DNA from 2 places in the Stenotrophomonas sp. STEN009 genome. Region 1 is predicted to be linked to the other one. Evidence: predicted binding sites of a transcription regulator. Region 1 holds the regulator's gene; the other holds the start of a gene.
What was found. The regulator FliA, encoded in region 1, starts transcription of late flagellar genes. The targets are predictions, from matches to a motif close to TAAAGTTTNNCNNNCNNNGGCCGATAA.

Region 1 (7,655 bases):
GTACCTGCTGCCGAAGATTGTCGAGCGCTTCCGCATGCATCACCCGGACGTGCGCCTGACCCTGCACAACGCGATCAGCGCGGACGGCACCGACCTGCTGCGCGAGGACGCCGCTGACCTGGCCATCGGCTCGATGACCGACGTGCCCGCCGACCTCAGCTACGCCCCGGCCTATCGTTTCGAGCAGGTGCTGATCGCGCCGCATGACCATCCGCTGGCCCGGGGCGCGGAGCTGGAGCTGGCCGACATCGCCCGCTATCCGCTGGTGCTGCCGCCGAAGCGGCAGATCACCTACCGTCTGGTCGACCAGGTGTTCCAGCGCCATCGCATCGCGTACACCGTCGCCCTCGAGGTGGGCGGCTGGGAAGTAATCAAGCAGTACGTGGCGATGGGCATGGGTATTTCCATCGTGCCGGCGCTGTGCCTGAACGAGACCGACCACGAGCGGCTGGCGGCGCGGTCGATGAAGCGCTGGTTCCCGGAGCGCAGCTATGGCGTGATCGTGCGCCGCGGCAAGGCGCTGTCGGCGCAGGCACGAGCGTTCATCGAGCTGATCCAGCCGGAACTGTTCAGCCCGCGCGATTACGACCAGAGCGGGCACTCCGAGCGGTGAGGGGGTTCTGGTTTGCAGGGCTGCCGCCCTGCACCTGCCGAAGCCTCAAGCCGAAGCAACGGCAACAGCTGGCTATGTGTGGGACGGGGGGGGGGGGGGGGGGGGGGGGGGGGGGGGGGGGGGGGGGGGGGGGGGGGGGGGGGGGGGGGGGGGGGGGGGGGCGGCCCGCGCCCCCCCCCCCCCCCCCCCCCCGCCTTCGACAGTTTCCCTCTGCTGTTTAGTGCCAGCTGCTGTTGGCGGATGCCGACCGTTGGTCGGCACGGGGTCAGATCCAACCTCTGATTCATTTCCGGCTGGCGATGAATAGACTGGGCGCATGTCCATCGAACTGCGCCACCTGCGCTATTTCCTTGCCGTTGCCGAGACCCTGCACTTCGGCCAGGCGGCCGAGCGGCTGGGCATGTCGCAGCCGCCGCTCAGCCAGCAGATCCGCCAGCTGGAGGACCTGATCGGGGCGCGCCTGTTCGTGCGCAGCCATCGCCGCGTGCAGCTGACGCCTGCCGGTGAACTGCTGCAGGAGCGCGCGCGGGCCATCGTGCAGCAGGTGGAGACGGCAGTGGACGAGGTGCAGCGCGCACAGCGCGGCGAGCAGGGTGAGCTGCATATCGGGCTGACCCGGGCCACACCGCTGTCGCCGCAGATTCCGCGCTCGATCCTCCGCTACCGCCAGCAGTATCCGCAGGTGCGGCTGCAGCTGAGCGAGATGAACACGCTGCAGCAGATCGACGCCCTGCTCGACGGTTCACTGGACGTGGGCATCATCCGCAAGCGCGCGCTGCCGCCGGAACTGGTTGCGCACAGCCTGTTCGTCGATCCGCTGGCGTTGATCGTGCATGCCGACCACCCTGCCCTGCGCCGGCTCCCGGAACAGGGCACGCTGTCGCTGCGTGCGTTCGCGCAGGAACCGTTCGTGGCCTTTCGACGCAGTGCCGGCGCCGGCATCCATGACCACATGATCGCGCTGTGCGCGGCTGCCGGATTCACTCCACGCATCGTGCAGGAAGCCGGTGAGGCGTCCACGCTGATCAGTCTGGCGGCGGCTGGCCTGGGTGCGGCGATCCTGCCGTCCTCGTGCGACCACATCCGGGTGGAAGGCGCGCGCTTTGTCGCGTTGGCCGATGCGGGCGCGCACTCGGAGGTGCAGCTGGCATGGCGCCGTGAGGGAGTGACGCCGCTGATCCGCAACTTCGCCGGCCTGCTGCGCGGCGCGTTCGCCGAAGAGTGAAGCGCCGCGCTGCGCGCTCGCCCCGGGGGGGGGGGCCGCGCCCCCGCGGGGGGGGGGGAGAGGGGGGGCGGGGGGCGCCCCCCCCGCCCCCCCCCCGGCGAGCGTCATCGCAGGCCATCCACGTCGAGGATGAGGGCCATCCGGCCATCACCGATCAGCGTCGCACCGGCGTAGCCGCGCAGGCCGCGCAGGGCCTTCGGCAATGGCTTGATGACCACTTCCTCGCGCCCACGGACCTGGTCCACGACCAGGCCGAAGCGCGCCTCGCCGGCCTGCAGCACCACGATGGTGAGCAGCGCCGAGGCGGCGGGCGTCACATCCAGCCACTGGCGCAGATCGACCAGCGGCAGGGTGTGCGAGCGACGATCCAGCACCGCCCGGCCATCGAACCAGCCCAGCGAGGTGCGCGGTGCATGCAGCACTTCCATCACGCGCGCCAGCGGCAGCGCATAGACGTCCTCGCCGGCCTGCACCAGCAGGGTTGGCAGGATCGCCAGGGTCAGCGGCACGCGGATCAGGAAGCGGCTGCCCCGGCCCAGTTCCGACTGGATCTGGATCTGCCCACTGAGCTCGCGGATGCGCGACTGCACCACATCCATGCCGACGCCGCGGCCGGAGATGTCGGTCACCTGCTGCTTGGTGGAGAAGCCGGGCAGGAACACCAGGTGCAGACATTCCTCGCTGCTCAGCCGGGCCGCCGCCTCCGGGTCGATCAAGCCCTTTTCGCGTGCTTTCGCGCGCAGTTTTTCCGGATCGATGCCGGCGCCATCGTCCTGCACCTCGATGCTGACGTAGTCGCCTTCCTGCTGGGCCGACAGACGCACGTGACCCATGCGTGGCTTGCCCTGTGCTTCGCGCAGATCGGGCATCTCCACACCATGGTCGATGGCGTTGCGGACCAGGTGCACCAGCGGGTCGGCCAGGGCCTCGACCAGGTTGCGGTCAAGCTCGGTTTCGGCGCCGACCAGCTCCAGGTCCACTTCCTTCTTCAGCGAGCGGGCGACATCGCGGGCGACCTTGGGGAAGCGCGAGAACACCTTGCCGACCGGTTGCATGCGCGTGCGCATCACTGCCGACTGCAGGCGCGCGGTGGCGATGTCCAGGGTCGACACGGCGCGGTCCAGTTCCTCGTCGCGCAGGCGCGCACGCAGGGTCTTGAGACGGTTGCGCGACAGCACCAGCTCGCCGATCAGGTTGACGATCGCATCCAGCCGCTTGGTATCCACGCGCACGGTGTGCTCCGCCTCGGCCACCGGCTTGTTGGCCGCGGGCTTGGCAGCGGCGGCCGCGGGGCGCGGTGCGGGCAGTGCAGGCGCAGGCGGAGCAGCCACGGGTTTCGCGCCCGGGGCGGCGCCGCCGTGCAGCTGGTCCAGCAGGGCTTCGAACTCATCCTCGCTGATCAGGCCATCGTCGGCCTTGGTAGGCGTCGCCACCGCGGTGGGGGCGTTGCTGCCGTGCAGCTGATCGAGCAGGGCCTCGAACTCGTCGTCGGTGATCAGGTCACCGGCAGCGGGCGCGGCCGCTGCGGGAGCGGCGGCGGCCGGCGCAGCAGCGCCGTGCACGTCGAACTGGGCGATCAGGTCCGGCGGGGCATAGCCGGGTTCGTTGCCGGAAGACACGGCATCCAGCATCGATTGCAGGTAGTCCAGTGATTGCTGTGCGGCATCGAAGTGATGCGGCTGCAGCACCGCCTGGCCAGCGCGGACGGCGCCCAGTGCCTCTTCGGCGGCATGGCACAGCTCGACCATGGCGGTGATGCCGAGGAAGCCGGCGCCGCCCTTGAGCGTGTGATAGCCACGGAACACGGCGTTGAGCTGGTCGGCGTCCTGCGGCGCCTGTTCCAGCGACACCAGCTGTTCGCCGAGGCGATCCAGGATTTCCTGTGCCTCGATGATGAAATCGGCGGTGATGTCGTCGGATACCGCGCTCATGCTTACAGTCCCAGGTCCGACAACAGGTCGTCGGCGTCGTTCTGAGAGACCGCGTGGCGGTCCAGTCCCTTCAGTGCCGGTCCGGCCAGCGCCGGATCGGTGCGATGCTGCTCCGGTGGCAGGCCCAGCGCGCCAAAGCCTTCGTGCACGCGGCGGACGATGCCGACCACGCGACGGATGATCTGTCCGGTCAGGTCCTGATAGCTCTGGGTCAGGGCAATCTCGGTCAGGTTGTGGCGGATGCGTTCCAGCTGCGCATCCTGCCCCGGCTGCAGGCCTTCGGCGCGCAGCTGTTCGGTGAGGCTGCGGCACTCTTCGGCCAGGTCCAGGGTGCGGTGCGTGGCCTGTTCGGTCATCGCCACCACATGGTCCAGGCGCGCGCAGGCGTCGTCCAGCTCGCCCGCCTCGCTGGGGACGGTCGGCAGTTCGCCCAGGGCCTGGCCCAGTTCGCGGGCCAGCCGTGACAGGCCGCTCATCATCGGCTGCGTGCGTGCGGCCACCAGGGCATCGATGCGCTGGCGCCAGGCGCTCTCGTCGCCGGATTCGAGCGCGTCGAGGGCTTCCTGCAGGCGCAGGGCGAGGGCGTTCTTGTCGACCGTGGCGTCCATCAGGCGCTGGCCGCCAGGCGTTCGAAGATCTTGCCCAGTTTCTCTTCCAGCGTCTGCGCGGTGAACGGCTTGATGATGTAGCCGTTCACGCCGCTCTGCGCCGCTTCGATGATCTGCTCGCGCTTGGCCTCGGCGGTGACCATCAGGACCGGCAGGGTCTTGAGCTTGGCATCGGCGCGGATCGCCTTGAGCAGTTCGATGCCGGTCATCACCGGCATGTTCCAGTCGGTGACCACGAAGTCGAATGGCTGGCTCTGCAGCATCGACAGTGCGGCATGCCCGTCCTCGGCTTCGGCGGTGTTGGTGAAGCCCAGATCGCCCAGCAGATTCTTGACGATGCGACGCATGGTCGAGAAGTCGTCGACGATCAGGATGCGCATGTTCTTGTTCAAAGCGGAGTTCCTTTGTTGTTCAGTCGCCCGCGCTGGCCGTGGCCGCCGCGGGCATGTTCATTCTTCAAGCCCGGCATCCGCGGCCTCGAAGATCTTCAGCCGGCCGCGCAGGCGCAGCACGGCCTGGCCGTGGATCTGGCAGACGCGCGATTCGCTCACGCCGAGCACCGCGCCGATCTCCTTCAGGTTCAGCTCCTGCTCGTAGTACAGCGAGAGCACCAGCTGTTCGCGTTCGGGCAGATGGCCGATGGCCTTGCCCAGTTCGCGGCCGAATTCGCCACGTTCCAGGACCTGCTGCGGTGTGGGTCCGCCCTGGGCGACGGTGTCCAGTTCGCCCTGGTCTTCGATGCGCGATTCCAGGCTCAGCACCTGGCCGCGCGAGGCGTCCTCCATCAGCCGCAGGTACTCGGGCAGTGGCATGTCCATGGCCGCCGCCACCTCGGTGGCACTGGCTGCACGGCCCGTGGTCTGCTCCAGGCGGCGGATGGTGGCGGCAGCATCGCGGGCGCGCCGATGCACCGAGCGCGGTACCCAGTCGCCACGGCGGATCTCGTCGATCATCGAGCCGCGGATGCGGATCGAGGCATAGGTCTCGAACGAGGCACCCTGGTCGGCGTCGTAGCTGCGCGAGGCTTCGATCAGGCCCATCATGCCGGCCTGGATCAGGTCGTCCACTTCGACGCTGGCCGGCAGGCGTGCGGCCAGGTGATGGGCGATGCGCCGCACCAGGTCCGAGTGCTGGGCGATGACCTCGGTCGCCGCCGAGCGCTGGACTTCCCTGTACTGGGCCGCGCCTTTCATGCTGCCACCCCGCGTTGCTTGAGGATGCGCTCGAGGAAGAATTCAACGCCACCGCGTGGCTCGGTGGGGGCCTGCCAGCGGGCGGTGCGACGGGCGATCTCGGTGATCGCCAGCGCCGCCGGGCTGGATGGATAGGCCTTCACCACCGGCTGCTGGCGCTGCACCGACAGGCGCAGCCAGTCATCCTGCGGCACGCAGCCCAGGTAGTTCAGCGAGACATCGGCAAGGAACTTCTCGCAGACCCGGGTCAGCTTTTCATACAGCACGCGGCCCTCGTTGGGGTCGCGCACCATGTTGGCCACCACCTGGATGCGGTCCACGCCGCGCTCGCGCGACAGCACCTTGATCAGTGCGTAGGCGTCTGTGATCGAGGCCGGTTCGTCGCAGACCACGACAACCGTGTCCTGTGCGGCCTGGCAGAAGGTCAGCACGCCGTCGGTGATTCCGGCGGCGGTGTCCACCACCATGATGTCCAGCTCGCGTTCCAGTTCGGAGAACACGTTCACCAGGCCGATGTGCTCGGCCGGGGCCAGCTCGGCCATGTGCCGCCGACCGGACGCGGCCGGCACCACCAGCACGCCGTTCGGACCTTCGACGATCACGTCTTCCAGCGAGCAGCGGCCGGCGACCAGATCCGCCAGGGTGTGGGTGGGATTCAGGCCCAGGATCACGTCGATGTTGGCCAGGCCCAGGTCGGCGTCGAGCAGCAGCGTGCGCTTGCCCATGCCGGCCAGCGCCACGGCCAGGTTGGCCGAGACGTTGGTCTTGCCGACGCCGCCCTTGCCGCCGGTCACGGCGATGGTGCGCACAGGGCCGAGCGGCTCGCTGCGGGTGGCCGACAGCGGGAAGGTCTTGGTCAGCTTGGCGTACTCACGCGACGGCATGGTTCAACTCCGGGTTGCAGGGCATATCGGCCGCTCGGCGCAAATCTTCAAGGCGAAGTACAAGATTGGCCGCACTGGCCCGGTGCAGGTCGTCCGGAACGTCCTGGCCATCGGTCACCCAGGTGATCGGCAGCGCGTGGTCCACCGCGACCGACAGGGCGTTGCCGAAGCGGCCGGTCTCGTCCAGCTTGCTAAGCACCAGGCCCTGCAGGTTGGCCGCGCCGAAGCGGCGCACCACCTCGTCCATGTCGCCGAAGCTGGTATTGGCCGGCAACACCAGCAGGGTGCGGACCTGGCGGGCGGCACGCAGCCACTGCAGCTGGGCGGCCAGGGCGCGGTCGCGCGGGCCCAGGCCGGCGGTATCGATCAGCACCAGCTTGTAGTCCTTCAGGCGCTCCAGCAGCTGGTCCAGGTCGGTACCGCTGTTGGCTTCATGCACCGCGATGCCGAGCTGGCGGCCATAGCCGTACAGCTGCTCGCGGGCACCGATGCGCAGTGTGTCGGTGGTGACCAGGGCCACATCGCGCGGCGCGTGCTTCTCGGCGAAGCGCGAGGCGAGCTTGGCGATGGTGGTGGTCTTGCCGGCCCCGGTTGGACCGACCAGAGCGATCACGCCGCCTTCTTCCAGCGGATCGACCGGCGCGATCGGCAGCCTGCGCGAGATCAGGCCCAGCATCAGCCCGCGGCCCCGGTGGGCTTCGGTATCCAGCGGTATCTGCATGGCCACATCGCGGGCCAGCCCGGCATCGAATCCGTACTCGTCCATCAGGTCCAGGGCGGTCGCCCGCACCGGGCAGCCGCGCAGGCGCTCGTCGGTGAAGCGGTTCATCTCGCGCTCGATGACCTGGCGCATGCCGGCCACTTCGTGGCGCAGCTGGCGGATCTCGGCATCGTCCTGTGCAACCACCGTCAGTACCGGCGCCGGGGCAAGGAGCGGCGCCGGGGCCGGCGCGGTCTCCGCTTCAGCGGCAGCGGCAGGGGCTGGCGTGGTCTCGGCAACGTCCTGCGCGTACGGCGGCTCGGGGTGCACGGACTCGGCCTGCGCAGTGGCCGCAGCGGTGATCGGCAGCGGCGGCGGCAGCACTGCCGGCGCGGGGGATTCGTGATGCTCGTCCTGCGGCGGGTCGATCAGGAAACGGGCGCGGTTGGCGGGCGCCGGTGCGGGAGCCACGACGGCGCTCGCGAACGGCGCGAAGATCTG
Region 2 (7,655 bases), on a different contig from region 1:
TCCGGCCCGTCCAGCGTAACCGTCAGCATCGGCGTGGCATGGTTGGCTGCCGATGCTCGGCAGGAACCGGACAGCGTGGTCGAACGTGCGGACCAGGCCCTGTACCGGGCCAAGCGCGCGGGCCGCAACTGCGTCCGCGGCGAGGCTTTGCCGGAACGTACAGCGGCCCCTGCCCTGCGCGCCTAGACCACGCGCAGGGTCGGCACGCCATGCTGCAGGGCAGCGCCGCCCGCCGCCCCCTGCACACGAAATCCGGCGACGGTCTGCAGCAGGTGGGCCGACTGTTCTTCCATGCTGCGCGCCGCGGCAGACGCTTCCTCGACCAGCGCCGCGTTCTGCTGGGTTCCTTGGTCGATCAGGTCCACCGCGTGGTTCATCTGCTGGATGTCATCGCTCTGCTGCTGCGACGCGCTGCTGATCTCGGTGACCAGGTCACTGACCCTGCGCACGTTGAGCACGATCTCGTCCATCGTGCGGCCAGCACTTTCCACCTGCGCCGTGCCCGCACCGACATTGGCCACCGATGCGTCGATCAGCTGCTTGATCTCCTTGGCGGCGCTGGCCGAGCGCTGCGAAAGTTCGCGGATCTCGGTGGCGACGACCGCGAACCCACGGCCGTGCTCGCCGGCACGGGCCGCCTCCACGGCAGCGTTCAGCGCCAGGATGTTGGTCTGGAATGCGATGCCGTCAATCACCCCGATGATGTCGACGATGCGACGCGAGGAGGCGTTGATCAAGGCCATCGTCGCCACCACCTCGTGCACCACGCTGCCGCCACGCGCAGCCACCTCCGCTGCGCCGCCGGCCAGCTGGCTTGCCTGGCGCGCATTGGCCGCCGTGCGCTGCACCGTATCGGCCAGGCCCTTCATTGACACGGCGGTTTCTTCCAGCGAGGCCGCCTGCTGTTCGGTGCGCTGCGACAGGTCGCTGTTGCCCTGCGCGATTTCGGTCGCGCCGACCGCGATGGTATCGGCAGCGAACTTGATCTGGCCGATGATGCCCGCCATGGCTTCGACCAGCGCGTTGACGCCATCGCACAGCTCGGCGATGGGGCCACTCTTGTCGGCAATGGCGACGGTTCGGGTCAGGTCGCCCTGCTTGGCCGCCGCCACGACCTCCCGGGTCTGCGCCACCGCACGCTGCATGGCCTGGTTCTCATGCACCTGCGCGGTGATGTCGGTAGCGTATTTGACGACCTTGAAGGGCCTGCCGTTGCCATCCAGGATGGGGTTGTAGGAGGCCTGGATCCAGATCTCGCGGCCGCCCTTGCCGAGCCGCCGGTACTGCCCGGCGTCGTACTCGCCGCGCCCGAGCTTTTCCCAGAACCGGCGGTACTCGAGGCTGCCGCGAAGCTCGGGCTCCACGAACAGCGCATGGTGTTGGCCGCGCACTTCTTCCAGGCTGTAGCCGGTGGCGGCGAGGAAGTTGGCGTTCGCCGAGAGAATGTGCCCGTCCAGGCTGAACTCGATCACCGCCTGCGACTTGTCGATGGCGGCAAGCTGCCCCGCCGAGTCGGCGGCCTGCAGCTTCTGCGCGGTGATGTCGGTCGCGAACTTGACGACCTTGAAGGGCCGGCCCTGCGGGTCCAGCACCGGGTTGTAGGAGGCCTGGATCCAGATTTCGCGCCCGCCCTTGCCCAGCCGTCGGTACTGTCCGGCGTCGAACTCGCCACGTCCCAGCCGGGCCCAGAAGTCCCGATACTCGGCGCTGGACGCCTGATCGGGATCGACGAACAGCGAATGATGCCGGCCCTGGATTTCGTCCAGACGATAACCCACCGCCTGCAGGAAGTTGTCGTTGGCCTGCAGGATGGTGCCATCCAGATCGAATTCGATCACCGCCTGCACGCGATGCAGTGCGGCCACCTGGGCGGCCAGCTCGGCATGACCGCGGTCGGTGTCGACCCTGCCGGGGCGAGGCTGTCCCGCCAGCGCCCCCAACAGGGAACGCCACGGCGACCAACGGGTGTGCAGCTCGGCTGGCGCCTGTGCGCCTGCCGTAAGGCCTGGAATGAGCATTGTCTGATCCTCGGTGTCCGGTAAGCGGTTGCGATCCGCCAGGCGGGATGCCCGACGGCGACATCAATTGCTTGGACTACAGGTGCCGGCAGGCACCTCTCGAGCAACGGGCAAGAACATCTGGGGGCGGGTGCGATCGACATCCGGGAGCGGCGGAACACACTGCGCGGGCCGCCCGACGGGGCAGCCTGGGGTCCTGCAGCGGGTGACGGGAGCGGGATCCAGTGAGGTTATCGGCACCTCCGTTCCGGGCTTTAGGCCCCTCCGCAGCGGGCCCTGTCCAGCCCCCTCCCCCTGCAGCGCCTGACGGGCCCCTAGATGCAGCCTGCAACGAAAAGGTTGCCATGACCATCGGGGCTGTCGGCAAGGGGGTGGACAGGCAAGGATGCGCCCACCACGGACCGTCCATCGACACGGAGATCGCATGTTTTCACACCTGGCTGCTCTTTTCGCCCTCGCCCTGTGCAGCAGCGGCGCGCTGGCCGCCGATGCAGGCTATCGGCCAAGTTTCAATCCCGCACAGCTCAAGGGCCCGCCCGCCGGCCGCGTCAACGAAGTGCTGGTGCTGGGTTCACCGCACCTGTCCGACCTGCCCCCGACCTTCCAGCCGGCAATGCTGGAGCCGCTGCTGCAGCGCCTGCAGGCATGGCGGCCAACGGCGATCGCCGTGGAGAACCTGTCCGGACTGCAATGCGATTTCATGCGCCGCAATCCCGCCCGCTATGCCGAGAGCGTGGAAAGTTACTGCGTCGATCCTGCACCTGCCCAGGCCGCCACCGGTCTGGATGTTCCAGCGGCCAACGCCGAAGTCGATCGCGTACTGGCGGCATGGCCCGCTACACCGACGCACGCACAGCGTCGCCGGCTGGCCGCACTGTTCCTGGCCGCAGGTGAGAACGGCTCCGCGCTGGTGCAGTGGCTGCGCCTGCCGGCGCAGGAGCGTCGCGCCGCAGACAGCCTGTCACCGCAACTGGTGCAGTTCCTCGACAAACGCGCCTCGCGACGCAACGAAGTCAGCCTGATCGCGGCCGAGCTTGCCGCACGCCTGGGCCTGGAACGCCTGTGGGCAGTCGATGACCACACCGCTGATTCGCCCACGCCAGCGGCACTGGAGAAGGCGGCTGGCGAAGCCGTCATGAAGGCCTGGGACAATCCCGCCACCCAGGCACGACGGGCCGCCGATACGGCCCTGTACGCCGAACTCGGCAGCACGGACGGCCTGCTGGCGCTCTATCGGAACTACAACGCGCCCGACACCGTCGCCCGGGTCTACGACAGCGATTTCGGCGCAGCCCTGGTCGAACCATCGCCAGAAGGCTTCGGCCGCCGCTATGTCGGCTACTGGGAAACCCGCAACCTACGCATGGTCGCCAACATGCGCGAGGTGCTGGGCCAGCACCCGGGCACCCGCATGCTGACCCTCGTCGGCGCCTCGCACAAGGGCTACTACGAGGCCTACCTCAACCAGATGCACGACGTGCGGCTGGTTGATGCCAACAGCGTGCTGGACTGAGCGCCAGGGCTAGCAGGGGGCCGGCGCATCGCCGCGCCGCGACCGCCACAGCAGCACGCAGGCGACCACGATCGCACCCAGGGTCAGTATCAGCAGCACCACCACGCCGCCCTGCAGGGTGGGCAGCAGCGCCTGCGCCCGGGCATCGCCGTGCAGTTGCTCCAAACGCAGGCAGGCGGCTACCGCCAGCCACCAGCCGACCATCGCCGGCGCGAAGGCACGCAGGGCATCCGGGGTCCAGAAACGCATGTCGTTCTCCAACGGGGTGGGTGTGCGCGCAGTATTCGCGGCCGTCCTCTCACAGACTGAGATCAGCCGCCACCGGCGTCGCTGTCCACGCCCTCAGCCGGCCATTCGCCGGCTTCCCCCTGCACCTGCACGTTGTTGCGTCCCATTGCCTTGGCCCTGTAGCACTGCGCATCGGCCGCAGCCACGGCCTGGTCCACCCCCATGCCGCCCAGCAGCGGTGCGATACCGATGCTGGCGCCCACCCGCAGGCGGTGCTGGTCCCAGGGAATGGAGAGGCTGGCCAGGGTCTGCAGCAGTTCGCCGCCGATCCGCGCCGCGCGGCGCGGCGTGCAGCCGGACAGGATCACCGCGAACTCGTCCCCGCCCAGCCGGGCCACCACGTCCGAATCGCGCACGCCGTGGCGCAGCACGCTGGCCACCGCCCACAGCACCGCATCGCCGGCCAGGTGGCCCCAGGTGTCGTTGACCGGCTTGAAGCGGTCCAGGTCGATGTACATCAGCGATGCCGCCTGGCCTGTCCGCTCGACCCGGGTGATGGCCTGCTGCAGATGGACTTCGAACCCCCGCCGGTTGCTCAGTTCGGTCAGCGGATCGATCTCCGCCAGCTGGCGCGCTTCGCGCTGCCGTGCACGCTGCTGGGTATCGTCGCGCAGCACCCACACCGCACCGCGCACATGGCCCTCATCGTCGCGCAGCCAGGCGCGGGTCAGGTCCACCGGCACCGTCGCCGTGCCCAGCCGCAGCAGCAGGTCGGCATGCAGGTCGACCGCGTTGCTTTCCGGGTCCAGCAGTACGGCCACGTCCAGCATCGAGCCGGGGGCGTACTCGGTGGTCAGTTGCAGCACGTCCTGCACCCTGTAGCCGGCCAGCGCCTGTGCGCCGTCGCCGGCCAGCATGCGCACGGCAGCGGCATTGGCATATTCGATGCGGCCCTCCAGGCTGACGCTCAGCACCAGGTCGGCGACGGCGTCGAGGGTGATGCGGCTGCGCTGCTCGCTTTCAAACAGGCGCTGTTCACTGCTGCGTTGTGCGCTGATGTCCTGGATCTGCGAGACGAAATGCACCGGCTCGCCGCGTTCGTTGCGCACCAGCGATACCGACAGCCGCGTCCAGATCACCCTGCCGTTGCGATCGAGAAAGCGCTTCTCCAGGTGGTAATGGCTGCACCGGCCTGCCAGCAGGTCCTGCACCAGGGCCAGATCGGCCTGCAGATCGTCCGGATGGGTCAGCCGCTGGAAATCCACCTGCAGCAGCTCCTCGCGCGCATAGCCCAGGATGCGGCACAGCGCGTCATTGACATCCAGCCAGCGCCCTTCCAGCGAAACCAGCGCCATGCCGAGCGCAGCCGAGGTGAAGGCGCCTGCGAACTTCTCCGCCGCCATGCGTGCCTCCGCACGTGCCTGCAGGATCTCGGTGATATCGATGGCCATGCCGACATAGCCGATGCGCGTGCCATCGGCGCCGTCCATGCGGCTGATCGAAAGCCGCACCTGGCGTTGCCGGCCATCCTTGCGCAGCAGCGTCCATCGCCGCGAATAGGTCTGCCCTTCGGCATGCGCACTGAGGGCCTCGAACACATCCGGCAGGTGACCCTGCGGGTCGGCCAGCGGTTGCAGCCAGGCCTTCAGCTCATCCGGCTCATGGAAGGCATCCAGCCGCCGCAGGCCGACCACCTCGGCGGCGCTGTAACCCAGCAGGCGCTGCGCCCCCGTGTTGAACAGGGTGATGGTGCCATCGGTATCGGTCGCGATCACCGCGACGTCGTCGGAGGCGTCCACCACCGACTGCAGGCGCTGGCGGCTCTCGGCCGCGTCCTGTCGTGCCTGCTGCAGCTCGGTGACGTCGGCGTGGGCACCCGCCATCCACAGCGGCCGCCCCTGACCGTCCCATTCGAACACGCGACCTCGGTCATGGACCCAGATCCACTGGCCGTTCTTGTGGCGCATACGCACCAGGCAGGCGTAGTTGTCGCTGCGCCCGTCGAAATGCTCCTGCAGCGCGGTGTCCGACAGCGCGATGTCGTCCGGATGCACCAGTGCCGCGAAGGTCTTCTGGCAGATCGGCTCCAGCTCTTCCAGCCGGTAGCCGACGATTTCGGCCCAGCGCGCGTTGACCCGCATTTCGCCGGTCTGCACGTTCCACTCCCAGGTGCCGGCAGCGGTGCCTTCGATGATCATCGCAAGCCGCCGACGCTCTTCGGCCAGCGCATGCAGACGGCGTTCGAGCAGATCGTTGCTGTTGTTGCCCTGACCCGCCATCAAGCCCTTCTCCGTCCCGCGCAGGCGTGCACGGGCCGCAGCAATCCGCTGCAGCTGTCACGGAATCGGACGGGGCGTGCTGGCGTCATGGTCCTCCCCAGCGACAGCGGGTCGGCCACACGCCTCCCCAGATGCGCAAGTGTGCGCAATCACGGGGAAAATCGACAAGTCCCCCGCCCCGGTTCAACCGTGACGGGGGACACGCTCCTCAACTGCGCTTGGCGCGGGCGAAGGCTTCAGCCAGTGCGTTGTTGGCCGGGGCTGCCGATGGGGCGGGCCGACCGCCGTTGCCCTGGCCCCGCCCCGGGCTCCGGCCCGGCCCGACTGCGTCACGCCGCGGCCCTTGTCCCTGACCACGCTCGTCACGGCTGCCGGGGCGGCTGGTGGCCTGGCCGGGGGTATCGTCCAGGCGCCGGGTCAGCGCGATGCGCTTGCGCGGCACATCCACCTCAAGCACCTTCACCTTGACGATATCGCCAGCCTTGACCACGTCACGCGGGTCCTTCACGAAGGTGTCGGAGAGCGCCGAAATGTGGATCAGGCCGTCCTGGTGCACGCCGATATCGACAAAGGCACCAAACGCGGCGACGTTGCTGACCACGCCTTCCAGCACCATGCCCTCGCGCAGGTCCTTGATGTCTTCCACGCCCTCGGCGAAACGTGCGGCCTTGAACTCCGGGCGCGGGTCACGGCCGGGCTTTTCCAGCTCCCTGAGGATGTCGCGCACCGTCGGCACGCCGAAGGTCGCATCGGTGAACTGCTCGGCCTTCAGCCCACGCAGGAAGCTGCCATCGCCGATCAACGCCTTGATCGGGCGCTGGGTACTGGCGACGATGCGCTCGACCACCGGATAGGCTTCCGGATGCACGGCCGACGCGTCCAGCGGCTCGTCGCCGTCGGCAATGCGCAGGAAGCCGGCACACTGCTCGAAGGTCTTCTCACCCAGCCGGGCGACTTTCAGCAGGTCCTTGCGGCGCTTGAACGGACCATTGTCATCGCGATGGCGCACGATGTTCTCGGCCACCGTCGCCGACAGGCCGGACACGCGCGACAACAGCGCGGCCGAGGCGGTGTTCACGTACACCCCGACCGCGTTCACGCAGTCCTCCACGCGTGCGTCCAGTGCGCGCGCCAGGCGGTACTGATCGACGTCATGCTGATACTGGCCCACGCCGATGGCCTTCGGTTCGATCTTGACCAGCTCGGCCAACGGATCCTGCAGGCGGCGCGCGATCGACACCGCGCCGCGCAGCGACACGTCCAGGTCCGGGAACTCCCTGGCTGCGAGCTCGGAAGCCGAGTACACCGAAGCACCGGCCTCACTGACCACCACCTTCTGCAGCTTCGGATTGCCGACCGCCTTGATCGCTTCGCCGGCCAGCTTGTCGGTCTCGCGGCTGGCGGTGCCGTTGCCGATCGCGATCAGTTCCACGTTGTGCCGGGTACACAGCTGCCTGATCGTCTGCAGCGACTGCTCCCACTGGCGCCGGGGCTCGTGCGGATAGATCGTCTCGGTGGCGACCAGCTTGCCGGTGGCATCGACCACTGCGATCTTGCAGCCGGTGCGGATGCCTGGATCCAGCCCAAGCACGGTCTTCGGGCCCGCCGGCGCAGCCA

Region 2: the regulator FliA is predicted to act here: its motif matches at 2,249-2,275, upstream of ACVOMM_RS11915 (methyl-accepting chemotaxis protein).

What each region holds. Positions count from the first base shown of each region.
Region 1 is NZ_JBRRES010000025.1:27,309-34,963, reverse strand. Features, by position in the region: gene ACVOMM_RS12695 (LysR family transcriptional regulator) at 1-613, shown strand, start outside; gene ACVOMM_RS12690 (LysR family transcriptional regulator) at 930-1,838, shown strand; gene ACVOMM_RS12685 (chemotaxis protein CheA) at 1,943-3,769, opposite strand; gene ACVOMM_RS12680 (protein phosphatase CheZ) at 3,772-4,377, opposite strand; gene cheY (chemotaxis response regulator CheY) at 4,377-4,769, opposite strand; gene ACVOMM_RS12670 (RNA polymerase sigma factor FliA) at 4,827-5,570, opposite strand; gene ACVOMM_RS12665 (MinD/ParA family ATP-binding protein) at 5,567-6,454, opposite strand; gene flhF (flagellar biosynthesis GTPase FlhF) at 6,441-7,655, opposite strand, start outside.
Region 2 is NZ_JBRRES010000023.1:1,761-9,415, reverse strand. Features, by position in the region: gene ACVOMM_RS11920 (GGDEF domain-containing protein) at 1-186, shown strand, start outside; gene ACVOMM_RS11915 (methyl-accepting chemotaxis protein) at 183-2,018, opposite strand; gene ACVOMM_RS11910 (DUF5694 domain-containing protein) at 2,443-3,531, shown strand; gene ACVOMM_RS11905 (hypothetical protein) at 3,541-3,780, opposite strand; gene ACVOMM_RS11900 (PAS domain S-box protein) at 3,843-6,038, opposite strand; gene ACVOMM_RS11895 (Tex family protein) at 6,247-7,655, opposite strand, start outside.